DNA from 4 places in the Streptomyces sp. NPDC043738 genome. Region 1 is predicted to be linked to each of the others. Evidence: riboswitches for the same ligand, from Rfam matches in the RefSeq annotation. Region 1 holds a riboswitch; each other region holds the start of a gene.
The links. Region 1 has a riboswitch for cobalamin ahead of metE (5-methyltetrahydropteroyltriglutamate--homocysteine S-methyltransferase). Riboswitches for the same ligand answer to the same signal wherever they lie in the genome.
Positions count from the first base shown of each region.

Region 2: linked by a shared signal. The riboswitch ahead of AC0680_RS34330 (ribonucleoside-diphosphate reductase subunit alpha) and the one ahead of metE (5-methyltetrahydropteroyltriglutamate--homocysteine S-methyltransferase) in region 1 are both predicted to bind cobalamin.
Region 3: linked by a shared signal. The riboswitch ahead of AC0680_RS29715 (cobalamin biosynthesis protein) and the one ahead of metE (5-methyltetrahydropteroyltriglutamate--homocysteine S-methyltransferase) in region 1 are both predicted to bind cobalamin.
Region 4: linked by a shared signal. The riboswitch ahead of nicT (Nickel transporter NicT) and the one ahead of metE (5-methyltetrahydropteroyltriglutamate--homocysteine S-methyltransferase) in region 1 are both predicted to bind cobalamin.

Region 1 is NZ_JBWKCJ010000007.1:87,393-91,578, reverse strand. Features, by position in the region: gene metE (5-methyltetrahydropteroyltriglutamate--homocysteine S-methyltransferase) at 1-1,572, opposite strand, end outside; cobalamin riboswitch at 1,738-1,959, opposite strand; gene AC0680_RS12235 (3-hydroxybutyryl-CoA dehydrogenase) at 2,153-3,022, opposite strand; gene aceB (malate synthase A) at 3,019-4,186, opposite strand, start outside.
Region 2 is NZ_JBWKCJ010000040.1:23,406-27,591, forward strand. Features, by position in the region: gene AC0680_RS34330 (ribonucleoside-diphosphate reductase subunit alpha) at 1-2,192, opposite strand, end outside; cobalamin riboswitch at 2,355-2,505, opposite strand; gene AC0680_RS34335 (GNAT family N-acetyltransferase) at 2,632-3,135, opposite strand; gene AC0680_RS34340 (Uma2 family endonuclease) at 3,245-3,832, shown strand; gene mctP (monocarboxylate uptake permease MctP) at 3,914-4,186, opposite strand, start outside.
Region 3 is NZ_JBWKCJ010000028.1:68,163-72,348, forward strand. Features, by position in the region: gene AC0680_RS29705 (caspase family protein) at 1-513, opposite strand, end outside; gene AC0680_RS29710 (hypothetical protein) at 519-956, opposite strand; cobalamin riboswitch at 1,161-1,309, shown strand; gene AC0680_RS29715 (cobalamin biosynthesis protein) at 1,439-2,425, shown strand; gene AC0680_RS29720 (cobyric acid synthase) at 2,422-3,984, shown strand; gene AC0680_RS29725 (putative cobaltochelatase) at 4,034-4,186, shown strand, end outside.
Region 4 is NZ_JBWKCJ010000018.1:141,119-145,304, reverse strand. Features, by position in the region: gene AC0680_RS23540 (MarR family winged helix-turn-helix transcriptional regulator) at 79-741, shown strand; gene AC0680_RS23535 (alpha/beta fold hydrolase) at 817-1,665, shown strand; cobalamin riboswitch at 1,794-2,008, shown strand; gene nicT (Nickel transporter NicT) at 2,040-3,191, shown strand; gene AC0680_RS23525 (VOC family protein) at 3,219-3,719, opposite strand; one part of gene AC0680_RS23520 (IS5 family transposase) at 4,146-4,186, opposite strand, start outside.

The DNA.
Region 1 (4,186 bases):
GACCCAGCCGTGCTGTGTGGCGAGGTAGCCGGTGAGCTGTTCGGCGAAGTACTGGACCATGTCGTTGCGTTCGGCCTCGCCGTGGACGAGGACGTCCAGACCGGCCTTCTCCTGGAAGGCGAGCACCTCCTGGATCTCGGCCTTGATCCGCTCCTCGTACCCGGCCGTGTCGATCCGGCCCGCGCGCAGGTCGGCCCGTGCGGTGCGCAGTTCGCCGGTCTGCGGGAAGGAGCCGATGGTCGTGGTCGGCAGCAACGGCAGGCGCAGGTGGGCGCGTTGGGCCGTGGTCCGTTCGGCGTAGGGCTGCGAGCGGCGGGCGTCGCTCTCGGTGATCGCGGCGGTCCGGGTGCGGACGGCCGGGTCGTGGGTGATGGGGGAGTGGGCCCGGGAAGCCAGGGCGGCCCGGTTCGCGGCCAGTTGGGCGGTGATGGCGCCGGTGCCGCGGGTCAGGCCCTTGGCGAGGGTGACGATCTCGGCCGTCTTCTGACGGGCGAACGCGAGCCAGCGCAGGACCTGCGGTTCGATGTCCCGCTCGGCCGCCGCGTCGAGGGGCACGTGCAGCAGTGAGCAGGAGGCCGACACATCGACCCGGTCGGCCAGGCCGAGGAGGGTGCCGAGCGTGGCGAGGGACTTCTCCAGGTCGTTGACCCAGATGTTGCGGCCGTTGACGACGCCGGCGACCAGTCGCCTGCCCGGCAGTCCGCCGACGGCCGCAAGCGCCTCCAGGTTGGCGGCGGCGGCTTCGGTGAAGTCCAGCGCGAGCCCCTCGACCGGAGCCTTGGCCAGTACGGGCAGGGCATCGCCCAGGCGGTCGAAGTAGGAGGCGACGAGCAGCTGGGGCCGGTCGGTGAGGGCGCCGAGTTCGCGGTAGGCGCGGGCGGCGCTGTGGAGCTCGGCCGGGGTGCGGTCCTGGACGAGGGCGGGCTCGTCCAGCTGCACCCACTCGGCACCGGCGGCGCGCAGATCGGCGAGGACCTCGGCGTACACGGGCAGCAGGCGGTCCAGGAGGGTCAGCGGGTCGAAGCCGGCGGCCACGCCGGGCGCGGGCTTGGCCAGCAGCAGATAGGTGACGGGACCGACCAGGACCGGCCGGGCCGTCAGACCCAGTGCCAGGGCCTCCGTCAGCTCGGTCACCTGCTTGGTGGAGTCGGCGGTGAACGTCGTGTCAGGGCCCAACTCGGGCACCAGGTAGTGGTAGTTGGTGTCGAACCACTTGGTCATCTCCAGTGGCGCGACATCCTGCGTGCCACGCGCCATGGCGAAGTAGCCGTCGAGCGGATCGGCCGCGACGGCGGCCCGGTGGCGGTCGGGGATCGCGCCGACCATGACGGTGGTGTCCAGGACGTGGTCGTAGTACGAGAAGTCGCCGGTCGGAACCTCGTCGAGGCCGGCTCCGGCCAGCTGCTGCCAGCTGGTGCGGCGCAGTTCGGCGGCGGTGGCGCGGAGGGCGTCGGCGGTGACGCGGCCCTTCCAGTAGCCCTCGATCGACTTCTTCAGTTCCCGGTCGGGGCCCTGGCGCGGGTAGCCGTACACGGTGGCCCGTGCTGCCGCGGCCGCGGACTTGGTGTTCACGGAGATCTCCTTCGCGAGACGAATCCCTGAGATCCCGGCGACGGGACGAAGGCGCGAAGGGGTGGCAGACCAGGCGGTACGACCTCGCGCGGCATGGCGCGGTGCTCCGCCTGGTGTGTACGCCGACCCGCCCTCGAGGTCACCGGGATGTCCGGATGCGAGTCGTTCGCACCCGGGCAGATGGCAGGTCTTCGGACTCGCGGGCACGTCCTCACGGGGGAGGACACCTAATGGCCGTCGCTTCCCAGGCCCTCTCGTCGGACCCAGTGCGTATGACGGCGGTCGTTCCCGCTCACCGCTGCGGGGCAGTCCCGGATTCCCACCGGGTTCCCTCTTGCGACGCATCCCGCCTGGCGGACGGGGCGAACCAGCTGCACTGGTCAGCCTAAGGGCCGTCCGGTGATGCGGTACGTCCAGGTCGATCATTCGGAAGGTGAGGTGAGACACGCGGTCGGCAGGTGTGAGGCACGACGAGGGCGGGAAACGCCGCACATGCGTTTCCCGCCCTCCTGTGAGCAGCCGCCGGAACCCTCCACCGGCGGTGCGGTCCGGGCCCCTCAGCCCGGCCGGACCAGATCCCTCAGTTCTGGTCGTACTGGTGGAACCCCCGGCCGGCCTTGCGGCCCAGCAGCCCCGCCTCGACCATCCGCTGGAGCAGCGGGGGAGGGGCGTAGAGGGGTTCCTTGAACTCGTCGTAGAGCGACTCGGCGATCGAGGCGACGGTGTCCAGCCCGATCAGGTCGGCGAGTCTGAGCGGCCCCATGGGGTGGGCGCAGCCCAGCTCCATGCCGGTGTCGATGTCCGCTGCGGTGGCGAAGCCCGACTCCGCCATACGGATCGCCGCGAGCAGATACGGGACGAGCAGCGCGTTGACGACGAAGCCGGCCCGGTCCTGGGAGCGCACGACCGTTTTGCCCAGGACGCCGGTGGCGAACTCCGCCACGAGGGTGACCGTTTCCGGGGCCGTGTGCAGGGAGGTCACGATCTCCACCAGCGGCAGCACCGGGACGGGGTTGAAGAAGTGCAGTCCCACGACCCGGTCGGCGCGGCCGGTGGCCATGCCCAGGCGCATGACGGGGAGGGAGGAGGTGTTGGTCGCCAGCACCGCCCCGGGATCCTCGACGATCTTGTCCAGCGCGGCGAACACCTCCGTCTTGGCGTCGGCGTTCTCGACCACGGCCTCGATGACCAACTGCCGGTCGGCCAGGTCCTCCAGGCTGCCGGTGAACCGCAGGCGGGCGAGTGCCCGTCGGGCCGCGGCCGGCTCCAGCTTCCCCCGTTGGACGGCGCGTTCCAGCGAGGCGGCCACCCGCTCCCGCGCGGCCCGGGCGGCCGTGGCGTCGGCCTCACAGACCACGGTGTCGAGACCGGCCCGCGCACACACCTCGGCGATGCCCGCGCCCATCTGGCCGCCGCCGACCACCCCGACGCGCCGGATGCCCGCGCTCATGACCGGGTCTCCCCATTCCGCACGAGGTGGCGGGAGTAGGCGTCCGGAGTGAAGAAGCCCGGCAACTCGCGGGCCAGCGCGTTGCGTTCGAACAGATCCCGCACCGCGTCGAGGTCTGCCCACGGGTACTCGGCGCCGAGCGCGGCGAGTTCCTCGTCGAGCAGCCGCAGGACCGTCTCGCGGTCGACGACCCGGTGGCGCAGCCACTGCCAGATCTGCACGCGGGCGATCTCGGCGGTGGCGGCGTCCTCCATCAGGCCGTACAGGGCGACCGCCCCCTGGCCGCGCAGCCAGGCGGCGAAGTAGCGCAGGGCGACGGCGACGTTGGCGCGTATCCCCTCCGCCGTGGGCGGACCGCTGATGCGGCGCACCGAGAGCAGGTCCGCGGCGCTCACCGCCACGTCGTCGCGGGTACGGTCGATCTGGTGCGGCCGGTCGCCGAGAACGCCGTCGAACACCTCGCGGCACAGGGGGACGAGGCCGGGGTGGGCCACCCAGGAGCCGTCGAAGCCGTCCTCGGCCTCGCGCTCCTTGTCCAGCCGGACCTTGGCCAGCGTCGCCTCGTCGGCGGCCGGGTCTTTGCTCGGCACCCGCGCCGCCATGCCTCCGATCGCAGGGGCGCCCCGCTTGTGGCAGGTGCGCACCAGCAGTTCGGTGTACGCCCGAAGGAAGGGCGCGGTCATGGTCACCTTCGCCCGGTCCGGCAGCAGGAAGCCGGTGCGGTGCCCCAAGGTCTTGATCAGGCTGAACAGGTAGTCCCGGCGGCCGGCGTTGAGGCCGGAGCTGTGCTCGCGCAGCTCGTGGAGGATCTCCTCCATCTCGAAGGCGGCGGTGATCGTCTCGATGAGCACGGTGGCGCGGATCGTGCCGCGGGGGATGCCGAGCAGCTCCTGGGCGAGGACGAACACGTCGTTCCACAGCCGGGCCTCGTAGCGGTTCTCCAGCTTCGGCAGGTAGAAGTACGGGCCGTGGCCGGCGTCGATCTGGCGCTGCGCGCAGTGGAAGAAGTAAAGGCCGAAGTCGACGAGCGCGGCGGGCACCGGTCCGCCGGCGAACTCCAGGTGCCCCTCGTCGAGATGCCAGCCGCGCGGTCGGACGACGATGGTGGCGAGCCGGTCGCGGTCGGCGAGCCGGTACTCCTTGCCGTCGGCACTGGTGAAGTCG
Region 2 (4,186 bases), on a different contig from region 1:
AAGGGCGTACGGGCCGCGGCCATGTCGATCAGGGCGCGCTGCGGGATCTCCCAGGCGGTGCGGTACAGCGCCCGGACCTCCTCGGGGATCCAGTCGACGTCCTGCACCGAGCCGTTCGCCTCGCGCAGCGCGTCACGGGTCCGCGCGTCCCACAGCCCCAGGGCCTTGAGCTCCTCGATCAGATACGCGTTGACCTGGAGGAACTCACCCGACAGCGTCTCGCGCTTGAAGAGGTTGGAGACCTGCGGCTCGATGCACTCGTACACGCCCGCGATCGAGGCGATGGTCGCGGTCGGCGCGATCGCCAGCAGCAGCGAGTTGCGCATCCCGGTCGTGGCGATCCTGGTGCGCAGCGCCGCCCAGCGGTCCGCCCAGCGGGGCTCGGCGTTGGGGTAGTGGTCGGGGTGCAGCACACCGCGGGCGGTGCGGGTCGCCGACCAGGCCGGGTGCGGGCCGTGCCGCTCGGCGAGAGCGGCGGACGCCTCGTACGCGGCGAGCATGATCCGCTCGGAGATCCGGGTCGACAGCTCCCGCGCCTCGGCCGAGTCGAAGGGCAGCCGCAGCCGGAAGAAGACGTCCTGCAGGCCCATCAGGCCCAGACCCACCGGGCGCCAGCGGGAGTTGGAGGCCCCGGCCTGCTCGGTCGGGTAGAAGTTGATGTCCACGACCCGGTCGAGGAAGGTGACGGCGGTACGGACCGTGGCGTCCAGCTTCTCCCAGTCCATCGCCTCCTCCCAGCCGGCGGCCTCGTTGCCCAGGTGGGCGGCGAGGTTGACCGACCCCAGGTTGCAGACCGCGGTCTCCCCGTCGTCGGTCACCTCCAGGATCTCCGTGCACAGGTTGGAGGAGTGCACGACCTGGCCGGGCTCGGCGGTCTGGTTGGCGGTGCGGTTGGCGGCGTCCTTGAACGTCATCCAGCCGTTGCCGGTCTGCGCCAGGGTGCGCATCATGCGGGAGTACAGCACCCGGGCCGGGATCTGCTTGAGCGCCCGGCCCTCGGCCTCGGCCCTGCGGTAGGCGGCGTCGAACTCCTCGCCCCACAGGTCCACCAGCTCCGGGGCGTCCGAGGGGGAGAACAGCGACCAGTCGGCGTCCGCCTCCACCCGGCGCATGAACTCGTCCGGGATCCAGTGCGCGATGTTCAGGTTGTGGGTGCGGCGGGCCTCCTCACCGGTGTTGTCGCGCAGCTCCAGGAACTCCTCGATGTCGGCGTGCCAGGTCTCCAGGTAGACGCAGGCGGCGCCCTTGCGCCGGCCGCCCTGGTTCACGGCCGCGACCGAGGCGTCCAGGGTGCGCAGGAAGGGCACGATGCCGTTGGAGTGCCCGTTGGTGCCGCGGATCAGCGAACCGCGGGCGCGGATACGGGAGTAGGACAGGCCGATGCCACCGGCGTGCTTGGACAGCCGCGCCACCTGGTGGTAGCGGTCGTAGATCGAGTCCAGCTCGTCCAGCGGCGAGTCCAGCAGGTAGCAGGACGACATCTGCGGGTGGCGGGTGCCGGAGTTGAACAGCGTGGGGGAGGAGGGCAGGTACGACAGCGAGCTGGTGAGGCCGTACAGCTCGGCGACGTCGTCCAGGGCGCGCTCGCTGCCGTCCTCGGCGAGGCCGCAGGCCACCCGCAGCAGGAAGTGCTGGGGCGTCTCGACGACCTGGCGGGTGGTGGGGTGGCGCAGCAGGTAGCGCGAGTGCAGCGTGCGCAGCCCGAAGTACCCGAACCGGTCGTCGGCCCCGTCGGCGAGCGCCTGGTCGACCAGGGCGTCCAGCCGGGCGGCGTGGGTCCGTACGAACTCCGCGGTCTCGTCGGCGATCAGCCCCTCGCGGTGGCCGACTTCGACGGAGGCGGAGAAGGCGACCGCCCCCTGTTCGGCCGCCTCCTCCGAGATCGAGAGGGTGAGCAGCCGCGCGGCGAGCTTGGAGTACTGCGGCTCGTCACCGATCAGCCCGGCCGCGGCCTCGATGGCCAGCGACCGCAGTTCGGACTCGCCCGCGCCCTCGTACCGGCCGCGCAGGGCGGCGGCGGCCACCTTGCCGGGGTCGGTCGCGGTCAGGTCCTCGGTCAGCTTCGTCAGGGTGCGCAGCAGCGCGACGCCCGGACCGTCCTGCCCGGCCTCGCCCGGACCGCCGGCGGGCGTGGTCACCGCAGGCTGCACGACCTCGGCGTCTGACGCGGGTTCCGTTGGCGCGATGGTCACGTGATGCTCTCCCTCACTCGGCGGGGGCCAGGAGGGGCGGGGCGCGACGGCCGCACGCGCGCGTGCGGCACCCCGTGACGGCCAGGGGTGCGCGGGCACACCGCGCGGCGTCCACCGGCCCAACCCTCGGGGCCCGGACGTATCGACGTCCGCACCGATGGCGGTGCGGGCGTACCGTCGGCAGGTCCTCGGACTTCACGGGCGCGCGGCAGGGCCCTCATCGGGCCACTGGGCGCGCTCTTACACCGTTGCGGGACAGTTCCGGATTCCCACCGGATTCCCCTGCGGCGACAGCGAGGACGAGCATACATCTTGTGCTGCTCCCCGCGTGCACCCCCACATCTTGTGTCGCCACCTCATACCACTCCGACAGGTGTGCGAAGTGCCAGGGGGCGGGGGAGCGCCCGGAACGGCCCTCAGGCCGGGCCTGGAGCGCCTTTCAGGCCACGTCCCGCGCGAACGCCCAGAGAGTGATCCCCGGTACCGGTTCCCAGTCCCGCTCTTCCGCGCGCGCGAACCCCAGCCTGCGGTAGAGCCGGTGCGCGGGCAGTACGTGCCGCGGCGTGGACAGCACCATGCCGCTCAGCCCGAGTGCCCGCGCCCGCTCCAGACACGCCGCCACCAACGCCTCCCCGACCCCTCGTCCGCGCCCCTCGGGCCGCACCGCGAGCATCCGGAACTCGCCCTCCCCGGGCCCCGCCAGCTCCGCATACGGACTCCCGTACGCGGAGAAGGTGACCGTCCCCACCACCCGCTCGTCCGGCCCCTCCACGGCCACCAACACCTCGGCCTGCTCCGCCCGTTCCGCCACCTCCCGCAGCTTCGCCGCGTAGGCGTCGCGCTCCCCGGATACCAGCAGCCCATCGGCCAGATAGACCGCCACCAGCAACTCCCCGACCGCACCGAACTCCGCCTGGCGCACGGGCCTGATCGTGATGTCCATGGGGTCAAGTGTGGGGGGCGGGGCCGACGGCGGGGTGGGTGTCGGCGGGCTCGGCTATCGTCGGTTCCGCACCTCCCTGCTCCGCCCGTTGGAAGAAGGAGAAGGCCCGATGACCGCGCTTGCCGACCGGCCACACGTCATGGAGACGGAGCACTTCGAAGAGGCCGCCCGGATACTCAGCCGCCTGGAGAAAGGCGCTCGGCTGGAATTCATCGACGGGAAGGTCAGGAGCAAGCCGATGCCGGACGGGGCCCACGGGCGCATCATTCAGTGGCTGACGCGCATCTGTTTGCAGCAGCGGCCCGAACTCTGGCTCAACCCCGACCAAGGTCTCAAGGTGCAGGAGTACCGCGCAGGCCGCGCCCGGCCGGACGGCACGCTCGCACACATGGACGCCTTCAACGTCTCGGGCGAGTGGGCAGACCCCGATGCCGTACTCATGGTCGTCGAGGTGACCTCCCACGACTCCGACACCCATCAGCGCGACAGGGTGGAGAAGCCTCGCGCCTATGCGGAGACCGGTATCCCGCTCTATCTGCTGATCGACCGGCAAGCTTGCGAGGTATTGGTCCACAGCCAGCCTGACGGGGTCCGCTACGAGACGGTCAACACCGTTCCCTACGGCAAGCCCCTGCTTCTGCCCGACCCGGTGAACATCACCCTTGAAACCGAGGCTCTGAAGGACTGGGCGGACTGACCGCCCCACCTCCGACAAGCGAACGGGCCGCCGCGCCCAGGAGGAGCGCGACGGCCCGTAGCCGCAAGCGAGCCGGTGGCGTCAGTGCCCCGCCGGTGCCCCCGCCGTAGCAGGCGGCAGCTCCGCCGAGACGCCCTCGTCGCCGGCGTCCGCGGTGTAGTCGCCGGGGCTGGTCTCGTCGACGCCCTCAGGGGCCTTCATGGCCTTCAGGGCGAACGTCAGCACGACCGTCACCACGACGTTCAGGACGAAGGCGGTCAGGCCGATGTAGCCGATCTCGCCGATGCCGGGGATCTCCTTGCTGGAGCCGCCGAAGTGGGCCTGGGTCGGGCTGGCGACGCCGTACGCCGCGAG
Region 3 (4,186 bases), on a different contig from region 1:
GGCCGGTTCGTCGCCGCTGAAGATCCGGCGGTTGGGCTGGGCGGCCATCAGCAGCGACATGGGCTTGCGCAGGGAGTGGAAGGCTCCGTCGGCGTTGCCGGCGTAGCAGCACTCCAGGACGATCACGATGCGCTCGGCCCGTGCGTTGTCGAGGCAGGAGAGCACCATGTCCTGCCAGGAGACGGTGGTGTGGCTCTGCCGGGGCACGGAGGCGCCGACCATCAGCTGCAGATCGCCGCCGTCGCTGCGGACCCGGCCGTGGCCGGAGAAGTGCACCAGCAGCAGACCGCGCGCCTCGTCGGCGGCGGTCTTGAGGGCCTGTCCCAGCTCCCAGGGCTCCGTGGGGCGGCAGACCGTGACCTCGTCGGCGGTGAACAGGTCGGTGGCGGTCAGTGCCCGCCGCAACTCGGGGGCGTTGTCCTCCACCGCGGGCAGGCCGGTCAGCGTGGTGTAGTCGTGGACACAGACCAGCAGCGCCCGGTTGATCTTTCCCCGCGCGTCGTATTCGGACATCCGGGTCAGCCCTCGCCGGTGCCGCCCCCGCGCGTCGGTCCGCCCGGATCGGGGCGTTCGGTGTCGCCGACCGCCTGCAGCTCACCGCCCGTGCCGGCGTCGACGGCGGGCGCCTCGCCCTCGGCCCGCTCCTCCTTGCGGCGCCGCAGCCACTCGCGCAGGGCGATGCCCAGCCCCTTGGTGACCTCGGCGGCGACCGCGCCGACGATCACCAGGATCAGGTCGTCCACTCCCACGGCCATGTCGCCCGGTCCGGCCGGGTCGGCACCGCCGGTGCCGGCCGCTTCGTGGGCGGGGCGCGGCCGCTGCTCCCAGGCGTGTTCCCGGCGGCTCAGCCACGGTTCGCGCTCCAGCCACACCTGGAGGTCGTCGATGTCCTGCTGCGGATTGTTCGTCCCCGTGATCCTGATGCGGATCTCGTGATGACCGGCGCTCTCCGGCATCCCCCAGCCCCCTTCCGGCGGCCCCTTCGCCACCGTGCAACTGATAGTGACGTGGGATCAGGGGCACAGGCAACCGTCTGTGACGCGGCCGCCACCCTGTGGCGTGTGCCACAGCGCGTGCCACGGGGCAGCGTCGCAGGTCAAGGGTGAGTTGACGGGCCTTCGCAGGGCGTGGTGGACTGCCGGAGCCAATCGGCGACAGATGAGGAAGTCCGGTGAGAATCCGGCGCGGTCCCGCCACTGTCACCGGGGAGCGTTCCTCCAGCGAAGGCCACGGTCCGCCTCGCGTACGCCTGACGGCGTACCAGGACTGGAAGGCCGGGGGCCACGCCGATCCGGGAGCCAGGAGACTCCTGTCGCCGTCACGTCGAGCCAGGGCGCGGACCCTGAGTGAGGACATACCGCCATGCCCGGCCGCCCTTCGAGAGCACCACTGCACGGCCCCGCAGGGCCCCTTCGAGGCCTGACGGCGGCCTGACCCGATGCGCGGCGAACACGCGGGATACGCGTGCGGCGCGGCCCTGGGCTTTCTCGCCGACCTGATCGCGGCGGATCCGCGGCGCGGCCATCCGGTGGCCGCGTTCGGCCGGGCCGCGGGCGCCGTGGAGCGCCGGCTGTGGCGCGACCACCGCGGGTACGGCGCGGCACATGCCGTGCTGTGCGCGGGCGGTGCGGCCGCCGGGGCCGCCCTGCTGCGGCGCGCCGCGGGACGCTCCCGCGGGGCCCGCGTCGCGCTGACCGCGGCGACGGTCTGGGCCGTGCTGGGCGGCACCTCGCTGGGCCGGGAGGCACGGGCCGTCGGCGGGGCGCTCACGGCGGGCGACCTGGACGTGGCCCGGGAGCGGCTGCCGCATCTGTGCGGGCGTGATCCGCAGGCGCTGGACGGGCCTCAGTTGGCCCGCGCGGTGGTGGAGTCGGTCGCCGAGAACACCTCGGACGCGGTGGTGGGTGCCCTGGTGTGGGGCGCGCTCGGCGGGGTGCCCGGCCTGGTGGCGTTCCGTGCGGTGAACACGCTGGACGCGATGGTGGGTCACAAGTCGCCGCGCTACCGCCGCTTCGGCTGGGCCTCGGCCCGGCTCGACGACCTCGCCGGCTGGCCCGGCTCCCGGCTGACCGCCACCCTGGCCGTGCTCGCCGGCCCCGACCGGCGCGGCGCGCTGCGGGCCTGGCGGGCCGACGGCGGGGCGCACCCGAGCCCCAACGCGGGCCCGGTGGAGGCGTCGTTCGCGGGTGCGCTGGGCGTACGGCTGGGCGGCACGCTGGCGTACGGCGGGCGGGTCGAGCACCGCCCGGTGCTCAACGGCGGGGCGCGGCCGGTCGCGGCCGGCGACATCGAGCGGGCGGTACGGCTGTCGCGGAAGGTGAGCGCGCTGGCGCTGGCGACGACGGTGGCAGGACGGCTGGTGGCGGGCGCGGTGCGGCACAGGAGCGCGGCGGCGCGCCGCGGGAGCGGGAGGAAGAGCCGGTGAACGGGCGGAGCAAGGCGTCCGGCGGGACCGTCGGCGGGGGCCTGTTGGTGGCCGGTACGACGTCGGACGCCGGCAAGAGCGTGGTGACGGCGGGAATCTGCCGCTGGCTGGTACGGCAGGGCGTGCGCGTGGCGCCCTTCAAGGCGCAGAACATGTCGCTGAACTCGTTCGTCACGCGCGAGGGCGCGGAGATCGGCCGGGCCCAGGCGATGCAGGCCGCCGCGGCGCGGGTGGAGCCGACCGCGCTGATGAACCCCGTGCTGCTCAAGCCGGGCGGCGACCGCAGCAGCCAGGTGGTGCTGCTGGGCAAGCCGGTCGGTGAGCTCAGTGCCCGTGGCTACCACGCGGGCCGGCAGGAGCAGTTGCTCGGCACGGTGACCGACTGCCTGGCCGAGCTGCGGCGTACCCATGACGCGGTGATCTGCGAGGGCGCCGGCAGCCCCGCCGAGATCAACCTGCGGCGCACCGACATCGTCAACATGGGCATCGCCCGGGCCGCCCGGATACCGGTCGTCGTGGTCGGCGACATCGACCGCGGCGGGGTGTTCGCGTCCTTCTTCGGCACCACCGCGCTGCTGTCGAAGGAGGACCAGGCGCTGGTGGCGGGGTACCTCGTCAACAAGTTCCGGGGCGATGTGACGCTGTTGGAGCCCGGCCTGGAGATGATGCGGCGCCTGAGCGGGCGGCCGACGCTGGGCGTGCTGCCCTTCGCGCACGGGCTGGGCATCGACGAGGAGGACGGCCTGCGGGTGTCTCTGCGCGGCACGGTGCGCGAAAGCGTGGTGGCGCCGCCGCACGGCGCCGATGTGCTGCGGGTCGCGGTCGCCGCCGTACCGCTGATGTCGAACTTCACGGACGTGGACGCGCTGGCCGCCGAACCGGGCGTGGTGGTGCGGTTCGTGGACCGGGCCGAGGAGCTGGCCGACGCGGATCTGGTGGTGCTGCCGGGGACCCGGGGCACGGTGCGGGCGCTTGCGTGGCTGCGCGAGCGCGGCCTGGCGGACGCGATCGCCCGCCGGGCCGCCGAGGGCCGCCCGGTGCTGGGCGTCTGTGGCGGCTTCCAGATGCTGGGCGAGCGCATCGAGGACGAGGTCGAGTCGAAGGCGGGCACGGTCGAGGGGCTGGGGCTGCTGCCCGTACGGGTGCGGTTCGCGGCGGAGAAGACCCTCGCGCGGCCGGCCGGGCGGGCGCTGGGCGAGCCGGTGGAGGGGTACGAGATCCACCACGGCGTCGCCGAAGTGACCGGCGGCGAGGCGTTCTTCTCCGATGACGAAGGGCACGGCCTGGACGGCTGCCGGGTCGGCTCCGTGTGGGGCACGCACTGGCACGGCTCGCTGGAGAGCGACGGCTTCCGCCGGGCGTTCCTGCGGCGGGTGGCGGCCGACGCGGGGCGGGCCTTCGTGCCGGCCCCCGACACCCGCTTCGCCGCGCTGCGCGAGGAGCAGCTGGACCGGCTGGGCGATCTGATCGAGGAGCACGCGGACACGGACGCGCTGTGGCGGCTGATCGAGGAAGGGGTGCCGGAGGGGCTGCCGTTCGTGCCTCCGGGGGCGCCATGAGGGGTACGCATGGGACGGATCGGGCCGGCGACGTGGAGGATGACAAGGCATGACAACGGTGCACAACACGACCCCGCAGTACCCCTTCACCGCGGTCGTCGGGATGGACGATCTGCGGCTGGCGCTGCTGCTCAACGCGGTGAGCCCCGCGGTCGGCGGGGTGCTGGTGCGCGGCGAGAAGGGCACCGCCAAGTCCACCGCG
Region 4 (4,186 bases), on a different contig from region 1:
CCTCAGCTCCTTCCGCCATCAACTCCTTTCCGCGCCAAGCCCCTTCCCAAACGACATCACCGATGTCATCATGACATCATGAGTGTCAATGAGGGGGATGCCGCAGAGCATGACACCGGCGAAAACGGCGCCGGAGCGCACAGTTCCACCGCGCGCGACGCCGACAGGGTGGGCGCCGATGGACCCACTACCGCCGAGGACCTGCTGTACGGCGTCATCAGACGCCTATGGCCGCTGCACCGGACGGTCGTCCGCGCGGTGGAGCGCGAGCTGACGGGCACGGGCATGACCGCCGGTGAACACGCGCTGCTGGACGCCCTGCGCAGCGAAGGGCCCAGGACCGTGCCGCAGTTGGCCCGTTCGATGGGGCTCGACAGACAGCCGGTGCAGCGCTGGGTGAACCACGCCGCGGAGCTGGGCCTGGTCGTGACGGCCCCCAACCCCGCACACCGCCGCTCTTCCCTGATCGAGCTCACCACCGAGGGCGCGGCGGCGATACGCGGGATCCAGGAGTTCGAGGCGAGGGAGCTGCGACAGCGGCTGGCCGACCTGCCCGCCGAGGACGTCCGCACGGCCCTGCACGTGCTCGACCGACTCGGTGAGGAATTCCGGCACCTGGCGAACGGCTCACACAGTCCACCGGATAAAACTGACACCAGCGGCAGTAACGACAACACCGGCATCAAAAACAGAAACAACACACACGCCACCACCACCAACAACGTCACAAAGCTCGCCTGACCAACCCCAATCACCCCACCCGCCCCCATCCCCCACGCACTCCACGCACTCCACGCACAAAGGACGGTCCGGAGCATGACCCGAGCAATCACCGACTGGTCCGAGGTCGACAACGGCCTCGTGCCGGTCGACGACGGCGAGCTGTTCTATGAGACGGCCGGCTCGGGCCCCGCGGTGGTACTGCTGCACGGCGGCATGCTCGACCAGCACATGTGGGACGAACAGTTCACCTGGCTGGTGAACTCCGGCCTCCGCGCGATCCGCTACGACTTCCGCGGCCACGGCCTGTCCTCCACGGTGGACGGGGACTACGCCAACCACGACGACCTGTGCACCCTCCTGGACGCGCTCGACGCCCCCAGCGCCGTCCTCGTCGGCCTCTCACACGGTTCGCGGGTCGCCCTCGACACCGCGATAGCCCACCCGGACCGGGTGACGGCCCTCGCGCTCGCCTCCCCCGGCATCAGCGGCCGCCCCTTCACCGACCCCTTCGTGCTGGAGCACATCAAGGAGCAGGTCGCGGCCATCGGCGCACCGGACGGCGCGGATCGCTATGTCGAGCACTTCCTGCGGATGTGGGTGGACGGTCCGCATCGCGAACCATCCGCCGTGCACCCGGGGTTCCGCGAGCGGATGCGCGCCTCGGCCGCGGCCAATGTGGAGGTGCATGCCGATGGGCTGGGCGCCGGGATGCCCCTTGAGGTCGGGGCCGCGGACCGCCTGGGCGAGATCCGGGTGCCGACGGTCGTGTTCGACGGCGACCTCGACAGTGCGGACATCTCCGCCAACGCCCATGCCATAGCGCTGGCCGTCCCCGGCGCCCGAAGAGTCCGAATACCGGGCGCGGCCCATATGGTCAATCTGGAGAACACCGGGCTCTTCGACCGCGAACTGCACGCCTTCCTCTCGTCCTTGGACTACTGACCCGGCGTCCCTGGCCCACCGACCCCGAAGCGGAGCGCCGGCCCTCCCGGCGACCACCGGCCGCGAGTCCACTGCCACTGGCCCGCACCTCCCCCCGTCCTCCTCGGCACACCCGCCCTCCTCGGCAGATAGAGTGATCGAGCCGTGGTGTTCGGGAAGACCGGTGCCGGACCTTGTGTCCCAGGCCGGAGCGGCCCTCGCCACTGTGATCGGGGAGTTTCCAGCCCTTTCCGTATGCGCACGGCGCGCGTACGGCGCCACTGACCGCAGCCCGCGGCCGGGAAGGCGGGGACGGACGCGTGCACCCGTAAGCCAGGAGACCGGCCACGGCATCTCACGAACTGATCCACGAGGTGCTGGAGCGTGACCGCCGGATGGCCCTGTCCACCGATACCCCGAACACCCCTGCCCCCGCCGCGTTCCGCTGGCGCCGGCAGGACACCCTCCGTACCGCCGGCCTGATGGCCGTCATAGCCGGCCTGCACGTCGTCGCCTTCGGCGTGCTCTTCCTGCTCGTCGTCCCGCACCACTACTCCGTGGGCAGCCAGGTCTTCGGCGCCGGACTCGGCATCACCGCATACACCCTCGGCATGCGGCACGCCTTCGATGCCGACCACATCGCCGCGATCGACAACACCACCCGCAAGTTGATGGCCGACGGCAAGCGGCCGGTCTCGGTGGGCTTCTGGTTCGCGCTCGGCCACTCCAGCGTGGTGGTCGCGATGGCCGCCCTGGTGGCGGGCGGCGCCCAGCTCGCGGGCACCCTGCTCAACGACGAATCCCGTACCCACCAGATCCTCGGCACCATCGGCACCACGGTCTCGGGGACGTTCCTCTACCTCATCGCCGCCCTCAACCTCATCGCGCTGGCCGGGATCTGGCGGGTCTTCCGCGGTATGCGCGACGGCCGGTACGACGAGGCCGAGCTGGAGCAGCGCCTCGATTCGCGCGGCTTCATGAACCGCTTCCTGGGACGCTTCACCCGCTCGATCTCGCGCCCCGGCCAGATGTTCCCGCTCGGCTTCCTCTTCGGGCTCGGCTTCGACACCGCGACCGAGGTGACCCTGATGGTGATGGCGGGCAGCGGCGCCGCGGCCGGCGTGCCGTGGTACGCGATCCTGTGCCTGCCGCTGCTGTTCGCCGCCGGGATGAGCCTGTTCGACACCCTCGACGGCACGTTCATGAACTTCGCCTACCAGTGGGCGTTCTCCAACCCGGTGCGCAAGGTCTACTACAACCTCACCATCACCGGACTGTCGATCGCCGTCGCCTTCTTCATCGGCACGATCGAGCTGGTGACCGTGCTGCACGACAAACTCGCCCTCGACGACCCGCTGACCGGCTGGATCTCCACCCTCGACCTCGACAATGTCGGCTTCATCATCGTCGGCCTGTTCGTCGTGGTGTGGGCCGCGGCGCTGGCGTACTGGCGACTGAGCGGCGTGGAGAAGCGCTGGGCGCAGCGCGCGGAGGCGGCAGACCGGGCGAAGGCGGCAGAGCGGGCGGCAGCGGCGTCGGACTCCTGAGGCACGGCGCGCGGGCCGCGCCTCACCTCACGTGGCCGAGCCGGCCGCGGCGCCCGTCACCAGGTCCGGCCCCCAGCGCCTGAGCGCCACCGCCAGATCCAGCGGCCGCAGCCGGTCCGCCTCCTCCGGCCCCGGCCAGTCCTCCCGCGGAACCCGCCACATCACCTCGAACTCGTTGCCGTCCGGGTCCTTGGCGTACAGGGACTTGGAGACGAGGTGGTCGGTGGCGCCGACCAGTGCGCCGCGCTCACCGAGCCGCGCCTCGGTCGCGGCGAGTTCGCCGAGCGTGCCGACCTCCCAGGCCAGGTGGTACAGCCCGACCCGTCCGGTCTCCGGCCCCGGCGCGTCCGCCCCCACCGCGAACAGCCCCAGGTCGTGATCGTTCAGCGAGCCGGGCGCACTGAGGAAGGCCGCCCGCCCCGGTATCTCCACATCCACGGTGAGCCCCAGCGCCTCACCGTAAAAAGCAACAGCCCGCGCCACGTCCCGGACGTACAACACCGCGTGATTGAGCCGTCGTACGGCCATGAACCCGCTCTCCGATCTTCCACCACGACACCGCGTGGATCATTCGCCACACTTACTTGAAAGTTCAAACTACAACCGACGATACACCCCCACACACCACAAACAACAGCCCCCCAGCAGTCCCCCCAGCAGCCCCCGGAGCGCTCCCACCCGCGCCACCCCACCGCCACCGGGCACGAAAACGGCCCCCGACTCAACCGAGTCGGGGGCCACTGACCTCGCGGTCCACCACTGGTGGGCACGACAGGATTCGAACCTGCTCCTTGACAGGAGAGGCCGGGCCACCAGGCCGATGGCTCGGGGAAGGAGGCCGCCAGGTCACGGATGCGCCGCCGCCTGGCGCCCGGCAGGAACTCGAGGACACCTACCGGCTGGGCCAGGGGTGTCCGATGGGGCAGGCCCTAGGGCGTGTTGTGAAAGTGCTGGTCACAGCCACTCGTTGAGGACTGCGACCAGCACAGTTGATT